Regions from separate parts of the Blautia sp. AF26-2 genome, predicted to be linked through region 1. Evidence: riboswitches for the same ligand, from Rfam matches in the RefSeq annotation. Region 1 holds a riboswitch; the other holds the start of a gene.
The links. Region 1 has a riboswitch for thiamine pyrophosphate ahead of DWY63_RS14615 (energy-coupled thiamine transporter ThiT). Riboswitches for the same ligand answer to the same signal wherever they lie in the genome.
Positions count from the first base shown of each region.

Region 2: linked by a shared signal. The riboswitch ahead of thiM (hydroxyethylthiazole kinase) and the one ahead of DWY63_RS14615 (energy-coupled thiamine transporter ThiT) in region 1 are both predicted to bind thiamine pyrophosphate.

Region 1 covers NZ_QTWD01000012.1:37,216-44,662, reverse strand. The annotation lists gene DWY63_RS14655 (stage III sporulation protein AB) at 1-33, shown strand, start outside; gene spoIIIAC (stage III sporulation protein AC) at 61-255, shown strand; gene DWY63_RS14645 (SpoIIIAC/SpoIIIAD family protein) at 285-668, shown strand; gene DWY63_RS14640 (stage III sporulation protein AE) at 655-1,821, shown strand; partial or broken gene DWY63_RS18955 (DUF6783 domain-containing protein) at 1,793-1,924, shown strand; partial or broken gene DWY63_RS18950 (DUF6783 domain-containing protein) at 1,874-2,002, opposite strand; gene DWY63_RS14630 (stage III sporulation protein AF) at 2,017-2,571, shown strand; gene DWY63_RS14625 (hypothetical protein) at 2,576-3,145, shown strand; gene DWY63_RS14620 (SpoIIIAH-like family protein) at 3,159-3,878, shown strand; gene DWY63_RS14615 (energy-coupled thiamine transporter ThiT) at 3,950-4,618, opposite strand; TPP riboswitch at 4,684-4,793, opposite strand; gene DWY63_RS14610 (DUF4867 family protein) at 4,946-5,563, shown strand; gene DWY63_RS14605 (L-fucose/L-arabinose isomerase family protein) at 5,673-7,139, shown strand; gene xylB (xylulokinase) at 7,264-7,447, shown strand, end outside.
Region 2 covers NZ_QTWD01000006.1:166,323-173,769, forward strand. The annotation lists gene thiD (bifunctional hydroxymethylpyrimidine kinase/phosphomethylpyrimidine kinase) at 6-785, opposite strand; gene thiE (thiamine phosphate synthase) at 901-1,545, opposite strand; gene thiM (hydroxyethylthiazole kinase) at 1,532-2,353, opposite strand; TPP riboswitch at 2,480-2,591, opposite strand; gene DWY63_RS09520 (Gfo/Idh/MocA family protein) at 2,969-3,946, opposite strand; gene DWY63_RS09525 (ketopantoate reductase family protein) at 3,968-4,924, opposite strand; gene DWY63_RS09530 (diguanylate cyclase domain-containing protein) at 5,072-5,203, shown strand; gene DWY63_RS09535 (ABC transporter substrate-binding protein) at 5,380-6,387, shown strand; gene proC (pyrroline-5-carboxylate reductase) at 6,599-7,396, shown strand.

The DNA.
Region 1 (7,447 bases):
GGAGGCCTTTTTTTATTTTTGATTCTGGTTTAGGGCGTGTCTGAAAACGGAGGAGCAGGCGTGGAGGTCGGGATTCTATTTAAAATCGGGGCAGTCGGGATTCTGGTATCGGTCCTGTGCCAGGTATTAAAACACAGCGGCCGGGAAGAACAGGCATTTCTTGCAAGCCTTGCCGGTCTTGTGCTGGTGCTGTTCTGGATTCTTCCCTATATTTCCGCGCTGTTTGAGGACATCAAACAACTGTTTACAATTTAAGAGCAGGGAGAAAAAACGGAGGGGATCATATGGATATACTTCGGATCGCTGCGCTTGGTACGGCGGGCGTGCTGCTTGGAATCACAGTAAAGGGAGCAAAGCCGGAATTTGCCCTTCTTGTGACGGTCGGTGCCGGCCTCTGCATTCTTGCCGGGACCGTCGGAAAAATGCAGTATCTGCTCGGCATGCTCGCACAAATGAAATCGTATCTCCCGGTGGACTCATCGTATCTGAATACGCTGCTGAAAATGCTTGGGATCACGTATGTGGGGCAGTTTTCCGCCGGGATCTGTAAGGATGCGGGCTATTCTTCCATTGCAGGGCAGATTGAACTGTTCGCCCGCCTGGCGGTCCTTGCCGTCAGTATGCCAGTGCTGCTCGCTCTGCTGGAAACGGTTCATGATTTTCTGTAAAAAAGCCGGATGGGGCATGGCGCTGCTTTTTCTGTGTCTCATTTTCGGAACGGGAAGAACGCAGAAAATCGAAGCAGCGGATACCGAAACGGATCAGGCAGCAGCAGCGCAGGACGAACTTCTTGCAGAACTCGACTTCGATGCAATCCAGCAGGAAGTGGACAGCCTGCTGTCCAGCCAGCAGTTTTCTTTTGCCGGTACGGTGCGTTCTCTTTTGCAGGATGGCGATCCCTTCCGCACCTTCCGTGCCGGAAATGCCGTTCTCTCCTGTGCCAAAACAGCATTCCTTGCGCAGAAGGGGCTGATGAAGGAGCTGTTTCTCCTCGTTCTGGCAGGCGCGGTGCTCGGCAGTTTTTCCTCTCTCTTTGAAGGAAAACAGGTCAGGGACGCCAGTTTTTATATGGTCTATCTGCTTGCGCTTGCACTGATTCTGAAAAATTTCCAGTCGAGCGGGGAAAACCTGAAAGCTGTCATCACATCGCTGGTCGCTTTTATGCGGATTCTGACGCCATCCTACTATCTGGCGGCCGCGGCCGCCGGTGGTGCATCATCAGCCGTGATGTTTTATCAGATGCTCCTTCTAGTGATTCTGGCTGTCGAAAAGCTTCTGCTCGCCCTCGTCCTCCCGATGATCCATATCTATCTGCTCATCGCCCTTGTAAACGATCTTTCCGGCGAGGAGATTTTGTCCCATATGACAGAGCTGCTGGAAACCTGCGTGAACGGCCTTTTAAAATCGTCGCTCGGCGTACTTGTGGGAATGCAGATGATCCGGAATCTGATCGCACCGGCGCTCGATTCCCTGCGGCAGATGGCACTCTGGCGGACTGCCGGAATGATTCCCGGCATCGGAAATGCGGTGAATGCTGTAACCGAGTTGGTGGCAGGCTCCGCGGTGCTGATCCGCAACTGCTTTGGCGTGACGGCAATGCTGGTACTGCTCGCAGCAGGCATGGTCCCCGCCGTCCAGCTTCTCGTTTCGGGTCTTTCCTTCCGCCTTCTCGCCGCGGCGGCGCAGCCCGTCTCGGACAAGCGGATCGCGGGATGTCTTGCGGCGGCAGGAAAAGGATATGCGATGCTTCTGCGTCTCCTTCTGACCGTAGAAGTCCTGTTTCTGCTGACGATTGCAATCCTGGCGGGAACTTTTTCCTAGAGCTTGTCTGAAAAAGGCTTTTCGCAAGCTGCGAGTCCCAGTTTGTGGGAGATTTTATCCGAATGAGGGCGGCGTAGCGGGCTACGGCAACCGAATGAGGGTAAAATATACCGCAAAGTGGGGCTTGCAGCTTGCGGAAATGGTTTTTCAGACACGCTCTAGCGTGTAGTTGGGCATGCAGCGGCGGGAGGCGGCATGGTAGAAGAGATTCTGCAGTGGCTTAAGAATATTTCAATTTTTCTGATTTTTATGACAACTGTGCTGAACCTGATCCCGGAGAAGGAGGACAAGAAGCCGGTTCAGTTTTTTCTTGGAATTGTGATGGTACTGATTTTTTTTCAGCCCGTGCTAAAAGCGGGAGGTTTGGAGCAGAAAATGGCGCAGACGCTCGACCGTCTGACGCTGGAAGAGGAGGCAGCAGCAATGGAAAATGTACAGATTCGTGCAGAAAGCTTTGAAAAACAGTATTACGTGGGCGCCTGGGAAAAAGAGACGGAGCGCCAGATCCGGATGTATCTGTCAGAGAGCGGCATTCCGGGGGCAGCCGTTTCGGTAACGCTGGAGCCGGGAAACACCGGTGAGGCAAAAGAGATCCGCATTGAAGCGCCGATGCGGCAGACGAGCATTTACCGCGAAGAACAGAAAAAACAGCGGGAAATGCTCGATGAAAAGCTGACAGAGATCAAAAGTGTTTTAAGTGAGGTCTACGGAACCGATCCGGCGCATATTATGGTAGAGATTTCGGAATAGGCCTATGAGGGAAAAGGCAGCGGCGTTTTTCCGGAAACAGAAAAAGGAGCAGTGGATGCTGTACTTCCTGCTGGCGGCAATCGGCGTTGTCCTGCTGCTGCCGACGGGAACAAAAAAGACCAGTGAGGAGACAGAACAGCCGCAGGAGACGGCTGCGCGTCCGGCGGGGGATGCGGGACTTTCGGTGCAGGAGGAGATGGAACAGCGCCTTTGCGACGCACTTTCCCAGATGGACGGTGTGGGCGCAGTGCACGTCGTGGTGACGCTGGAATCCACAGGAAAAAAGATTGTGGAAAAAGATGTCCCAACGCGGAGCACAACGGAGGAAAACAAGAAGGGAGAGGAGACCGGAAGCGTTACATCCTCGTCGCAGGATGAGGCAACTGTCTATGAAAAGACACAGAACGGAGCCGAGACACCGTATGTGGTTTCCGAGGAGTACCCGGCGGTGCGCGGCGTGCTCGTTATCGCAGAAGGCGGGGGAAACCCGGTGACGATACAGGAGATTCAGGAGGCCGTGATGGCATTATTTCAGGTGGGCGCAAATAAGATTAAAGTAGTCAAAATGAAGTAAAGGAGTCAAATGCGTGGAAAAATTAGAACAGGAAATGAATGCACCTGAGAAAATGGCAGAGACACCATCGCCGAAAAAGACGGCCGGGAAAAAGAAAAAATTCCGGAAAAACCAGGTCATCATCACCGCCCTTGCGATCATGATTGCCGTCGCCGGATACATCAACTATGCTGACAGTACCCTGTCCACGAAGGAGAAGGCAGACGGAACCACGGCGGATGCCAGCACCGTTTTAAAAGACATCTCCAGCCTGGACACCGACATCACCGACGAGGTGGATGCCGGCACAGCAGGGGACTCGTCGCGGACCGTCACCGAAACGCCGGGAGAGGCAGTCCTTGCCGGGGCATCTACATACATGGCCCAGGCCAGAATTGACCGCGAACAGATCCGTTCCCAGAACAAAGACACCTTAAATGAAATCATCAACAACACCAACCTCTCCGAAACCGAGCGCCAGAGCGCTGTCCAGAGCATGGTGGAAATGACGGAACTCGTAGAAAAAGAGTCAGCAACTGAACTCCTCCTCGAAGCCAAAGGCTTCACCGACGTCGTTGTAAACCTGACCGGCGAAACCGCCGACATCGTCGTTCCGATGAAAGAAGTAACCGAGGAACAGCGTGCCCAGATCGAAGACATCGTAACCCGTAAAACCGGAATCGGCGTAGAAAACATCGTCATCACCCCCATGAGCTCCGCCGCCGACACAGCCGCAGAGGAGAGTGCTCAGTAAATTTTGATATCCACGTAAAAAATCCGGAAACGCAAAATCATGCGTTCCCGGATTTTTTCACGTAATTCTATTTAATTTGCACCATGTGCTGTTCTTGCAACCGTCTGCAGTGCTTTCTTCACCGGCGGCAGCGAGATCAGAATCACCGTCAGCACACCTTCAGCCAGCAGATAGCTGTAGTTGTAAATAATCGGATACAGCGCCTTTAAAGACTGCGGGAAATTCTCCGGCATATAATCCATCCAGTACAGATACCCGCCTAACGTATGGAAAAATCCCCTCGCCAGCACAGCTACAATATACCCGATCAGCAGCCCGTTTTTCTTCTTTCCAAAGAATCCGGCCACACCCAGCGCCGCAAACGCAAACACATAATCACAGCACACCTGGAACAGCGACAGCACATACGGCCCCTGGATAAACTGCAGCAGTCCATAAGCAAAACCAACGAGAATACCCGTCTTCGCCCCATACCAGTTCGCAATCAGCACAATAAACAGCATCGAAAACAACGTAACCGATCCCCCGTACGGCAGCTCAAACACCTTCACATACGAAGTCACAAACGCCAGCGCCATCCCCATCGCACAAAACGCCAGCTTCCTTGCATCCATTCCCGTCCCCTTACTCTTCTGAGCAGAAAGAACCGAAGCAATCACCACCAGCGCCACCATCAGCACCACGCATCCAACATAACCGGCCGTCGTCAGTCCGCCGTCAGCAGTAACAAAAAAACTCATAAAAAAACCTCCTTCGCATTCCGCTTGGAGGGGCTCACATAAAAACGCAGTCCCGAATCACCTCCGAAACCACGTTCCAGCTTCCCTACGCAGGAATTATCCCGTTCAGGTAGTGAGGGTCCGTGAGCTTATCCTTGTCCCACGTTCTCAGCCAAAGGCTCCCCTAGCGTCTTATTATTTTAACGTATCAAAGTATACCAACCTCCCCCTTATTTGTCAACCCGCCCGTTTTTTCACCCAAATACATGTTGACAAGAAGTACATACAAGTGCTATATTACAATTAGTTCAATCATTAAACTAATTGTACGAAAGGAGCACCAAAACAATGCAGATTCTGAAAGTAACAGACGAAGCATTCCGCCAGTACGGCAAAGTCATCAAAGACCTCGACGTCAGCGACATCATCACCGCCATGTCCGAGACCCCATGTCCCGACGACGTAGTCTACGAGCCTTCCATTGAAAGCCTCGAAGCCTGCAAAAGCGCCCAGTCCGTATCCGACAGCCTCTACGGCGGCATGCCGATCCAGATCGGCTACTGCAACGGCCACAACCATTTACTGAACGCCGTAGAATACCACCGCGACAGCGAAATCAACATCGCCGTAACCGACCTGATCCTGATCCTCGGAAAAGAACAGGACATCACCGAAGACCACACCTACGACTCATCCAAAATGGAGGCCTTCTTAATCCCGGCCGGAACCACCATTGAAGTCTACGCAACCACCCTCCACTACGCACCATGCAACGTGGCAGCCAGCGGCTTCAAATGTGTCGTAGTCCTTCCAAAAGGAACCAATACCGACATCACCCTGGAAGAAAAACACACCCCGGAAGACGACCTGCTCTTCGCCAGAAACAAATGGCTCTTAAGCCACCCGGATGCAAACATCGCTGGAAGCGTAGCAGGCATCAAAGGAGAAAACCTCTCGGTAAAATAAAACCAGAGACAAAACCAGAAATCAGAAACACTGCCCCAAAAGAGCAGTTCTGAACATAAAAAGAAACCAAAAACCAAGAAAACCAAAAAAAGGAGGATCTTCAAAAATGATCAACAATACACCGGAAATCAAATTAGGTATCGTTGCAGTAAGCCGTGACTGCTTCCCGAACAGCCTTTCCGAGAACAGAAGAAAAGCAGTCGTAAAAGCATACGACGGAGAAATCTACGAATGTCCAATCATCGTCGAGAATGAAATCGACATGATGAACGCACTCGAAGACCTGAAAAAAGCAGAGTGTGATGCACTTGTTGTATACCTTGGAAACTTCGGACCGGAGACCGAGGAAACCCTGCTTGTAAAATACTTCGACGGACCTTGCATGGTAGTAGCAGCAGCAGAAGAGACCGGCGACGACCTTGTAGGCGGACGCGGCGATGCATACTGCGGCGTTCTGAACGCAAGCTACAACCTGAAACTGCGCAACCTGGACGCATACATTCCGGAGTACCCGGTTGGCGATGCAGAAGACGTAGCAGCCATGATCAAAGATTTCGTACCGGTTGCAACTGCAGTTGTAGCTGTTAAGAACCTGAAAATCATCAGCTTCGGACCGCGTCCGGCCAACTTCCTGGCATGTAACGCACCGATCAAACAGCTGTACAACCTCGGCGTAGAAATCGAAGAGAACTCCGAGCTTGACCTGTTTGAAGCATTCAACAAACACGCAGGCGACGAGAGAATCCCGGCAGTCGTAGAAGATATGGCAAAAGAGCTCGGCGAAGGAAACCTGAAACCGGAAATCCTGCCGAAACTGGCTCAGTACGAGATCACCCTGTTAGACTGGATCGAAGCACACAAAGGCTCCAGAAAATACGTAACCCTGACCGGAAAATGCTGGCCGGCATTCCAGACACAGTTCGGATTCGTTCCCTGCTATGTCAACAGCCGTCTGACCAAGATGGGCATCCCGGTATCCTGTGAGGTAGATATCTACGGAACACTGTCCGAGTTCATCGGAACCGTTGTATCCAAAGACACCGTAACACTCCTCGACATCAACAACACCGTTCCGAAGGATATGTATGAGAGCGAAATCAAAGGCAAATTTGATTACACCTTAAAAGATACCTTCATGGGATTCCACTGCGGAAATACCGCTTCCACCAAACTGGCATTCTGCTCTATGAAATATCAGATGATCATGGCAAGAACCCTTCCGGAAGAAGTAACACAGGGTACCCTCGAGGGAGATATCGTTCCTGGAGACATCACCTTCTATCGTCTGCAGAGCACATCTGACGCAAAACTGCGCGGATACATCGCAGAGGGCGAGGTTCTTCCTGTAGCAACACGTTCCTTCGGAAGCATCGGTATCTTCGCTATTCCGGAGATGGGCAGATTCTACCGTCACGTACTGGTAGAGAAAAACTATCCGCATCACGGCGCAGTAGCATTCGGACACTTCGGAAAACCGTTATTCGAAGTATTCAAAATGCTCGGTGTTGAAGTAGATGAGATCGGCTACAACCAGCCGAAGGGTGTTCGTTACCCGACAGAGAATCCGTGGGGCTAATCCGTTCCGGAAGATTCACTGAAAAATAAGAAAGATATGCAGTAACGCATAAGCAAAAGGGCGGAGCAGAGATCTAGGTCTGCTGCCGCCCTTTTTGAAAAAGAGTAGAAAAAGGAGATTCGACATGTATTTTATTGGTGTTGACCTTGGTACTTCCGCTGTCAAACTGCTTCTGATGGACGAGGAAGGCAAAATTGTAAATATTGTATCGAGAGAGTATCCGCTGTATTTCCCGCATCCAGGCTGGTCTGAGCAGAAACCGGAAGACTGGTGGGAGCAGAGCAAAGAGGGAATCCGCGAGCTGGTAA
Region 2 (7,447 bases), on a different contig from region 1:
CAAAATCAGATCCGGTAAGCGTGGTTCAGCGGTCCCGAGCCGTGGCCGAGATCCATCATGCTCGCGAGTGCGCCCGAAATATACTCTTTTGCGGCGGAAATGGCATCCGGAAGGGAAAGCCCCTTTGCGAGCCCCGATGCGATGGCGCTGGAGAGTGTACAGCCGGTGCCGTGTGTGTTCGGATTGTCGATGCGTTTTCCGGTGAACCAGGTAAATGTGCCGTTGTGATATAAAAGATCGTTGGCATCATTGATACTGTGGCCGCCCTTTAATAGAACGGCACAGCCGCAGGAATCCCCGATCTCTTTTGCGGCGCGTTCCATATCGCTTTCCGACTGGATTTTGATGCCGGAGAGAACTTCTCCCTCTGGAATATTCGGTGTGATGACTTCGGCCAGAGGAAAGAGCAGTTTTTTCATCAGGTCAGGCACGCCGCCCGAAGCGAGCGCGGAACCGCTTGTAGCGACGAGGACCGGGTCCACAACGATGTGTTTGGCCTGGTAGAAGCGAAGCCGTTCGGAGATGACTTCGATCAGTGCCGGGGAGGATACCATACCGATTTTGACGGCGTCCGGGAAGATGTCCGTAAAGACGGCGTCAAGCTGTGCGGCCAGAAACTCCGGTGTTACATCGAAAATACCGGAAACTCCGGTGGTGTTCTGGGCGGTGAGTGCGGTAATTGCCGACATGGCGTAAACTCCGTTTGTGATCATGGTTTTGATGTCTGCCTGAATGCCGGCGCCTCCGCTGGAATCACTTCCCGCGATTGTTAATGCTGTTTTCATGTTTTTCGCGTCCATGAGAATTACTCCTTTGCATTACTTTTCTTTTTGGACAGGCGACAAAGAAAGTGGTGCCCCCAGTCTGCCGCCTGGTGTGAGGATGAATGGTTACGTAAAATTATTTGTTTTCCAGCATGCGCAGAGTCTGTTCTTTCAGATCCTTCGTTGCGGAAACAATGTCTTTCTGTGCAAAAATGGCACTGATGACGGCGATGCCGCAGATGCCGCTGCCGGAAAGCTCCGTCACGTTATCGCGTGTGATGCCGCCGATGGCGATGACAGGGATTTTAACGGCATTGCAGATAGCAGTCAGCGTTTCGTGGCTGACATCCTCCGCATCCGCCTTGGAACCGGTGTGGAAGACCGCGCCGACGCCGAGGTAATCTGCCCCGCGCTGCTCGGCGAGAATGGCCTGTTCCACGGTCTGCGCCGAAACGCCGATGATCTTGTCCGGGCCAAGCTTAGCACGGACATCGCCGGCCTCCATATCGCTCTGGCCGACATGAACGCCGTCCGCATCCATCTTAGCTGCGATTTCCACGTTATCGTTGATGACGAAAGGAACATGGTATGCGGCACAGAGTTTTTTCAGTTCCAGTGCCTCTTCCATAAAGTGATCCTGGTCAAGATTTTTTTCGCGGAGCTGGATAAACGTTGCGCCGCCCTGCAGAGCCTTTTCCACCTGGCTGTACAGTGTCTCGCCGTTCAGCCAGCTGCGGTCTGTCACAGCATATAAAAGCAGGCCTTTTTTATCGCACTTCATACTTTGCACCTTTCTCCAGCGTCTCGCCGTCCATGTGGTAGATGGCGTCGATGATGCGGTTCCGGTAGGTGGAGTTGCCGTCTTCCGGTTTCATATGGCTCCAGCCGATCTCGCCGGCAAGTCCCATCGCGCAGACAGCGGCAGCAGCGGCTTTTAACGGCTCGTCCGGGTTGGCAACGAGGTAAGCGGTCATCATGCCGGAGAGCTGGCAGCCTGTTCCGGTGATGCTTCCCATCTCGGCGCGTCCGTTGCGGATCACGTAGCAGGTGTCAGCATCGGCAACGAGGTCGATCGCTCCTGTGATGGCGACAACACAGTTGTGGTCTTTCGCAAAGTTTTTTGCAAAAGCAACGGCGCTGTCGAGGTTTTCGTCTGTTACTTTATCGGCAACGTCTGCATCAACACCCTTTGTCGTTCCACTTCCGAGTGCCAGTGTTTTGATTTCGGAAATATTTCCGCGGATGACGGTGAACGGGATTTTTTCCATCAGTCCGACTGCGGTCGAAGTACGTAAGTGGCTTGCGCCTGCGCCGACTGGATCGAGCAGGATTTTGTGACCGAGCGAAGCTGCTTTTGCACCGGCACGGTACATGCCGTCGATGCTCGTTCTGTGCAGCGTTCCGATGTTGATGTTCAGACCGCCGCAGATGGAGGTGATATCCTCGACATCCTCCGGTTCATCGGACATGATCGGGCTTGCGCCGCATGCCAGCAGAATATTGGCGACATCGTTTACTGTAACGTAATTTGTGATGTTGTGTACGAGAGGGGTTGTTTTTCTGACATTGTCAAGACAAGTGCCTAACATAATTTTTTGTTCCTCCTGTGTGAGTATTTTTGCAGAAGCAAATTCCCTTGTGGTACTGGAAGAACCTGTTGATGATGTGTTCATAGAGATTAAAAAAGCAGATATACGTGGAGGTATATCTGCAGAAAATGTGCATATCGTATCTCCCTACGTTGGCATTACCCAAATCAGGTTCAGGGTCTAGGAGATGCATCCTACTCTCAGCCCGCTTCGCACGCGAGCTCCCCTTTGCTTTCTGCAGACAATTATATACGCATAAAAACAATTGTGCAAGAGAAAAACGGAAGATTTAAAAAAATTTCAGAAAAATAAAAAAGACATGCAAAATATTGGAAATGTAATGTTATTTGGGTTGACAGAGAAAATAATATCAGCGTAAAATGAAGTATAAAATATGCGTGGAAGACGGGTGAAACGATGGAAGAACAAAGAAGCTTGAACTCTACCAGGACAGCCCGGAATACACCTTCGACCTGATCCTCGTGGACGTACATATCGCAAAGCCGATTGATGCGGAATTACTGAAAAAGAAAATTGCAGAGTATTGCAGGTGAAAAGAAGTGCCCCTGCCCGGCATCTGATGTGTGCCGGGCAGGGGCTTTTGATGTGCGAATCTTATTTTTCTTCCTCCGGGTACGTATAGCCCCAGGTTCTGCGGAAGGAGGTCATCAGATCCATGACGTCCTTCGTGTAGTCGAGGTGCATGGCAGATGCATCTCCATTGATGGCGCGTTCCATGTCGGCGAGCTCATAGGCGAGTGCATCGGCGTTGTCACCGGCTTTGATGATTTCGGATTCGCCGGTGGAAGCGTCTGTGATTTTTGCTTCCCAGGCACGCGGGTACTCCATGATCTCGATAAATCCGTTCTCACAGGAAACCATGCCGCGTTTCGGCTGTTTGGAGTGGAGAGAGAGCATCACACTTGCCATCTGTCCTTCCTGATTGGTGAGAAGGAGGCCGGCCTGCTCGTCCACACCGGTCGGAGCGGGCTTTACCTGGGAAAGGAGCTGATCCGGCTTAGAGTCGAAGAACCAGCGGATGAAGGAGAGTGCGTATACGCCGATATCAAGCATCGCGCCGCCTGCGAGATTCCGGTTGAAGAAGCGGTTCTTCATGTTGTACTCTTTGAAACTGCCGAAGTTCATCGTGATCAGATTGACTCTGCCGAGACTGCCGGAGTCGAGAAGTTTTTTCAGCTCTTTGTAGATCGGCATATGGTAAATCGTCATTGCCTCTCCGATGATGACACCTTTTTCTTTTGCAAGCGCTATGGCCTCGTCGAGCTCGTCGCTGTTCAGCGTAATCGATTTCTCAACGAGAATGTGTTTTCCATTGGCAATCGCCTCTTTCATAAAGCCAAGATGCGTGTTGTGCGGCGTCGTGATATAAATGACATCGACCTCCGGATCGGTAAACATCTCATGGAAATCATCGTAAACTTTTCCAATTCCATATTTCTCCGCAAAAGCAGCCGCCTTCTCATGGGTCCGGTTGCCGACTGCGTAAATATTCTTTCCGTTTTTCTGCAGTGCGACCGCCATTTCATTTGCAATCACACCGCATCCGAGTACAGCCCATTTGATTTCTTTCATCGTGAGATTCTCCTATCGTATCTATTTCGCCCAGAGCGGTTCTTCGCTTCCGCTGTAGTCAAACCGTCCGTCGTTTTTCTCTTCCAGTGCTTTGATCATATGGTACGTAAATTCATTGTAAGGCGTTGGAATTCCAAGCTCTTTTCCCATGCGGATCAGCGCACCCGAGAACATATCAATTTCCGTATGGCGTCCCGCATCGAGATCCTGGAGCGTCGAGTAGCGCGCCGTCGGCGGAACCGCACTTCCGCGTCCCGAGGAGACATCCGCCTTGCTGATATTAATTCCCTTTGCCTCCGCAATCGCCATCAGTTCTGCGCGGAGTCCGTCGCTGATCGCCTTCATATGTACACTGTCGCGGTAGCAGCCGACCCCGGCACCGAGAATAGCCTGCGGCAGGTTATTGCAGACATTCAGCCGGAATTTGCTCCATAGTTCCTCTAAAATACAATCGGTTGCCCGGTAATGCAGCCCTGTGCCGGAGAACAGATCCAGAACAGCCTGCACACGCTCACTGTCGTACGGCGCCGAAACTTCGCCGAAAATGATGCCGAGCGTCGCCTCAGGGTTGAAAACGTAGCCGTCATTCTCTTTATGAGAAGCTACTTTGATAACAGCATGAAGCAGATGCTCCGCACCGACTTTTTCCGCGATGATCTCCTCACTGTCCACGCCGTTCATCAGACTCATGATCACAGTATTCTCGCCGGTAACGGCAGTAATATTGTCAAGAGCCCCCGGCAGTGCGCCGTATTTGAGCGAGACGATCAGAAAATCCACGCCGTGTGCCTCTTCCGGTGTCCATACCTCCGGGTGATAAACCGTATCGTTAATTTTGCATCCTTTGTTTTTCAGACGCTTCGCCCGTTCCCCGGACGCGATAACGCCAAGCCGGATGTCCTTTTTCTCCGAAAGCCCCCAGATTACATAAGACCCAACCGCTCCGGCGCCCAGAACAGCAACTGATTTTATTATCATAATAGCCTCCTTTGTAACTATTTGAATTACCCTTACTATAACAAATTTTGCGGAGATCCTCAATTTGTTTTTCAAAATAGAAAATTTCGGAAAAGGAAGCCTAAATGTGTTGACGGAAGCTATTGGACCGCGGAGCAGAATAACTGGATGGTGACAGACGATCTGAAAAAGGTCAACGATACGCTGGGCCACGAGATGGGCGACATCATGATCCTGAACTTTGCAAAGCTCCTGCGGAAGGTCGTTCCGCCTCCGACCTGCTGCACGAGGCAGATCTGAAAATGTACGAAGACAAAATCCGGACGAAAGAAGAACAGAAGGCAAAAGAAAAACAAGAGAAGAAATAAGAAACGAAGGAGAAACGAAATTCGAACATTTCTCCTTTGTTTTTTGCGCGCATTTTTACCGGGAAATCATATTCTAAGGTTAGAATGAAAAAACAGGAGAATCTGTTGATGAAAGGAAAATGGCTGACAGGTGCGCTTGTACTGGCAATGGCGGCAGTGACGCTGGCGGGATGCGGGGCAAAAGATGAGACAAAAGAAAAAGTGGAGCAGGTGACATTAAATGAGGTTGCCCACTCCATTTTTTACGCCCCGCAGTACGTGGCAATTGAGGAGGGGTATTTTGCGGACGAGGGCATTGATCTGACGCTGATAACAGGATTTGGTGCAGATAAAGTGCTGACGGCGATGATTTCCGGCGAGGCGGATATCGGGTTTATGGGGGCGGAGGCAACCGTCTACGCGTACCTCGAGGGAACCGCAGACCCGGTTGTGAACTTCGCGCAGCTGACGCAGCGGGCGGGAAACTTTGTTGTGGGAAGAGAGAAAGACAATTCGTTTACCTGGGAGAAATTGAAAAACAAAGAGGTATTAGGGGGAAGAAAAGGCGGTATGCCGGAAATGGTCTTTGAGTATGTTCTGGCGCAGAAAGGGATTGATAAAAAAGACGTAAACATTAACCAGAGCATCGATTTTGGTTCCACAGCTGCCGCGTTCTCCGGCGGGCAGGGGGATTATACGATTGAATTTGAACCGTCCGCGACACTGCTCGAGCAGAAGGGCGACGGCTATGTCGTGGCATCGGTCGGAACGGAATCCGGGTATGTGCCGTATACGTCGTACAGCGTCAAACAGAGTTATCTGAAAACGCACGGCGCAACCGTAGAAAAATTCACGAAGGCACTGCAGAAGGGAATGGACTTCGTGCAGACGCACACACCGGAGGAGATTGCAGAAGTGATTGCGCCGCAGTTTGCAGAAACCGAGCTGGAAACCATCACCGCGATCGTGCGCCGCTACTATGAGCAGGATACGTGGAAAGAAAATCTGATCTTTGAGGAAGAAAGTTTTGATCTTCTGCAGGAGATTCTGGAGCAGGCGGGAGAGCTGGAGAAAAAGGCACCGTACAAGACACTCGTGACAACAAAATACGCCGAAGAGGCCGCCGCCAAAGGCTGATTCCGGCGGAATAGAAAAGCGAAAAAAGACAGAAAAAGACACTTTTCGACATTCGTCGACAAACAGCGACATTTCATTCGAAAAAAATAAAGAAAATTGCAAAAGAAAAGAAGAAAAATAGAGAAAAAGTATTGCAAAAAAGTAAATTTTGTTGCATACTATGGATGTCGCATATATTTTTTACAACACAGGCATACGGAGGCGAACAGACATGAAAGTAGGTTTTATCGGCGGCGGCAACATGGCGAGTGCCATGATTGGCGGAATGATTCAAAAAGGAGTTGTATCTGCAGATGACATTCTGGTATCGGTCCGCACGGAGAAAAGTGTGGAACGCTTGACCAACCAGTTTGGAGTCCAGGCGACTACGGAGAACGAAGCGGTCGTAGCCGGATCCGATCTTGTATTCCTGGCAGTAAAGCCAAACCAAATAAAAAATATAATAAACCTCGTCAAAAACTTCATCTCACCCGAGAAGATTATCGTATCGATTCTTCCCGGTAAGTCTTTACAATGGCTGGGTACAGAAATCGGAAAACCAACAAAGTTAATTCGCACCATGCCAAACACACCAGCACTCGTCGGAGAAGGAATGACCGGCGTCTGTGCCAATGATCTCGTGACGGAGGAAGAGCTGCAGCTCGTTTTAACCCTCCTGAAAAGCTTTGGCCGCGCAGAAGTTGTTCCGGAGTATCTGATGGATACCGTCACAGGTGTCAGCGGAAGCTCGCCGGCGTACGTATTTCTTTTCCTGGAGGCTCTTGCAGATGCGGCCGTAGCCGAAGGAATGCCGAGAAAACAGGCATATGAATTTGCTGCACAGTCTGTCCTTGGAAGCGCCAAAATGCTTCTCGAGACAGGAATGCATCCGGGAGAATTAAAAGACATGGTCTGCTCGCCAGGCGGAACCACCATCGAAGCGGTTGCCGTACTGGAGCGGGAGAAACTGAGAAGTGCTGTTATTGATGCAACACGAGCCTGCATCCGGAAATCAAAGGGAGTGGATTAGAAGGAGCAGCACCGCCGCTTTGACAGAATGACGCTAATGTGAAAGCAGCAA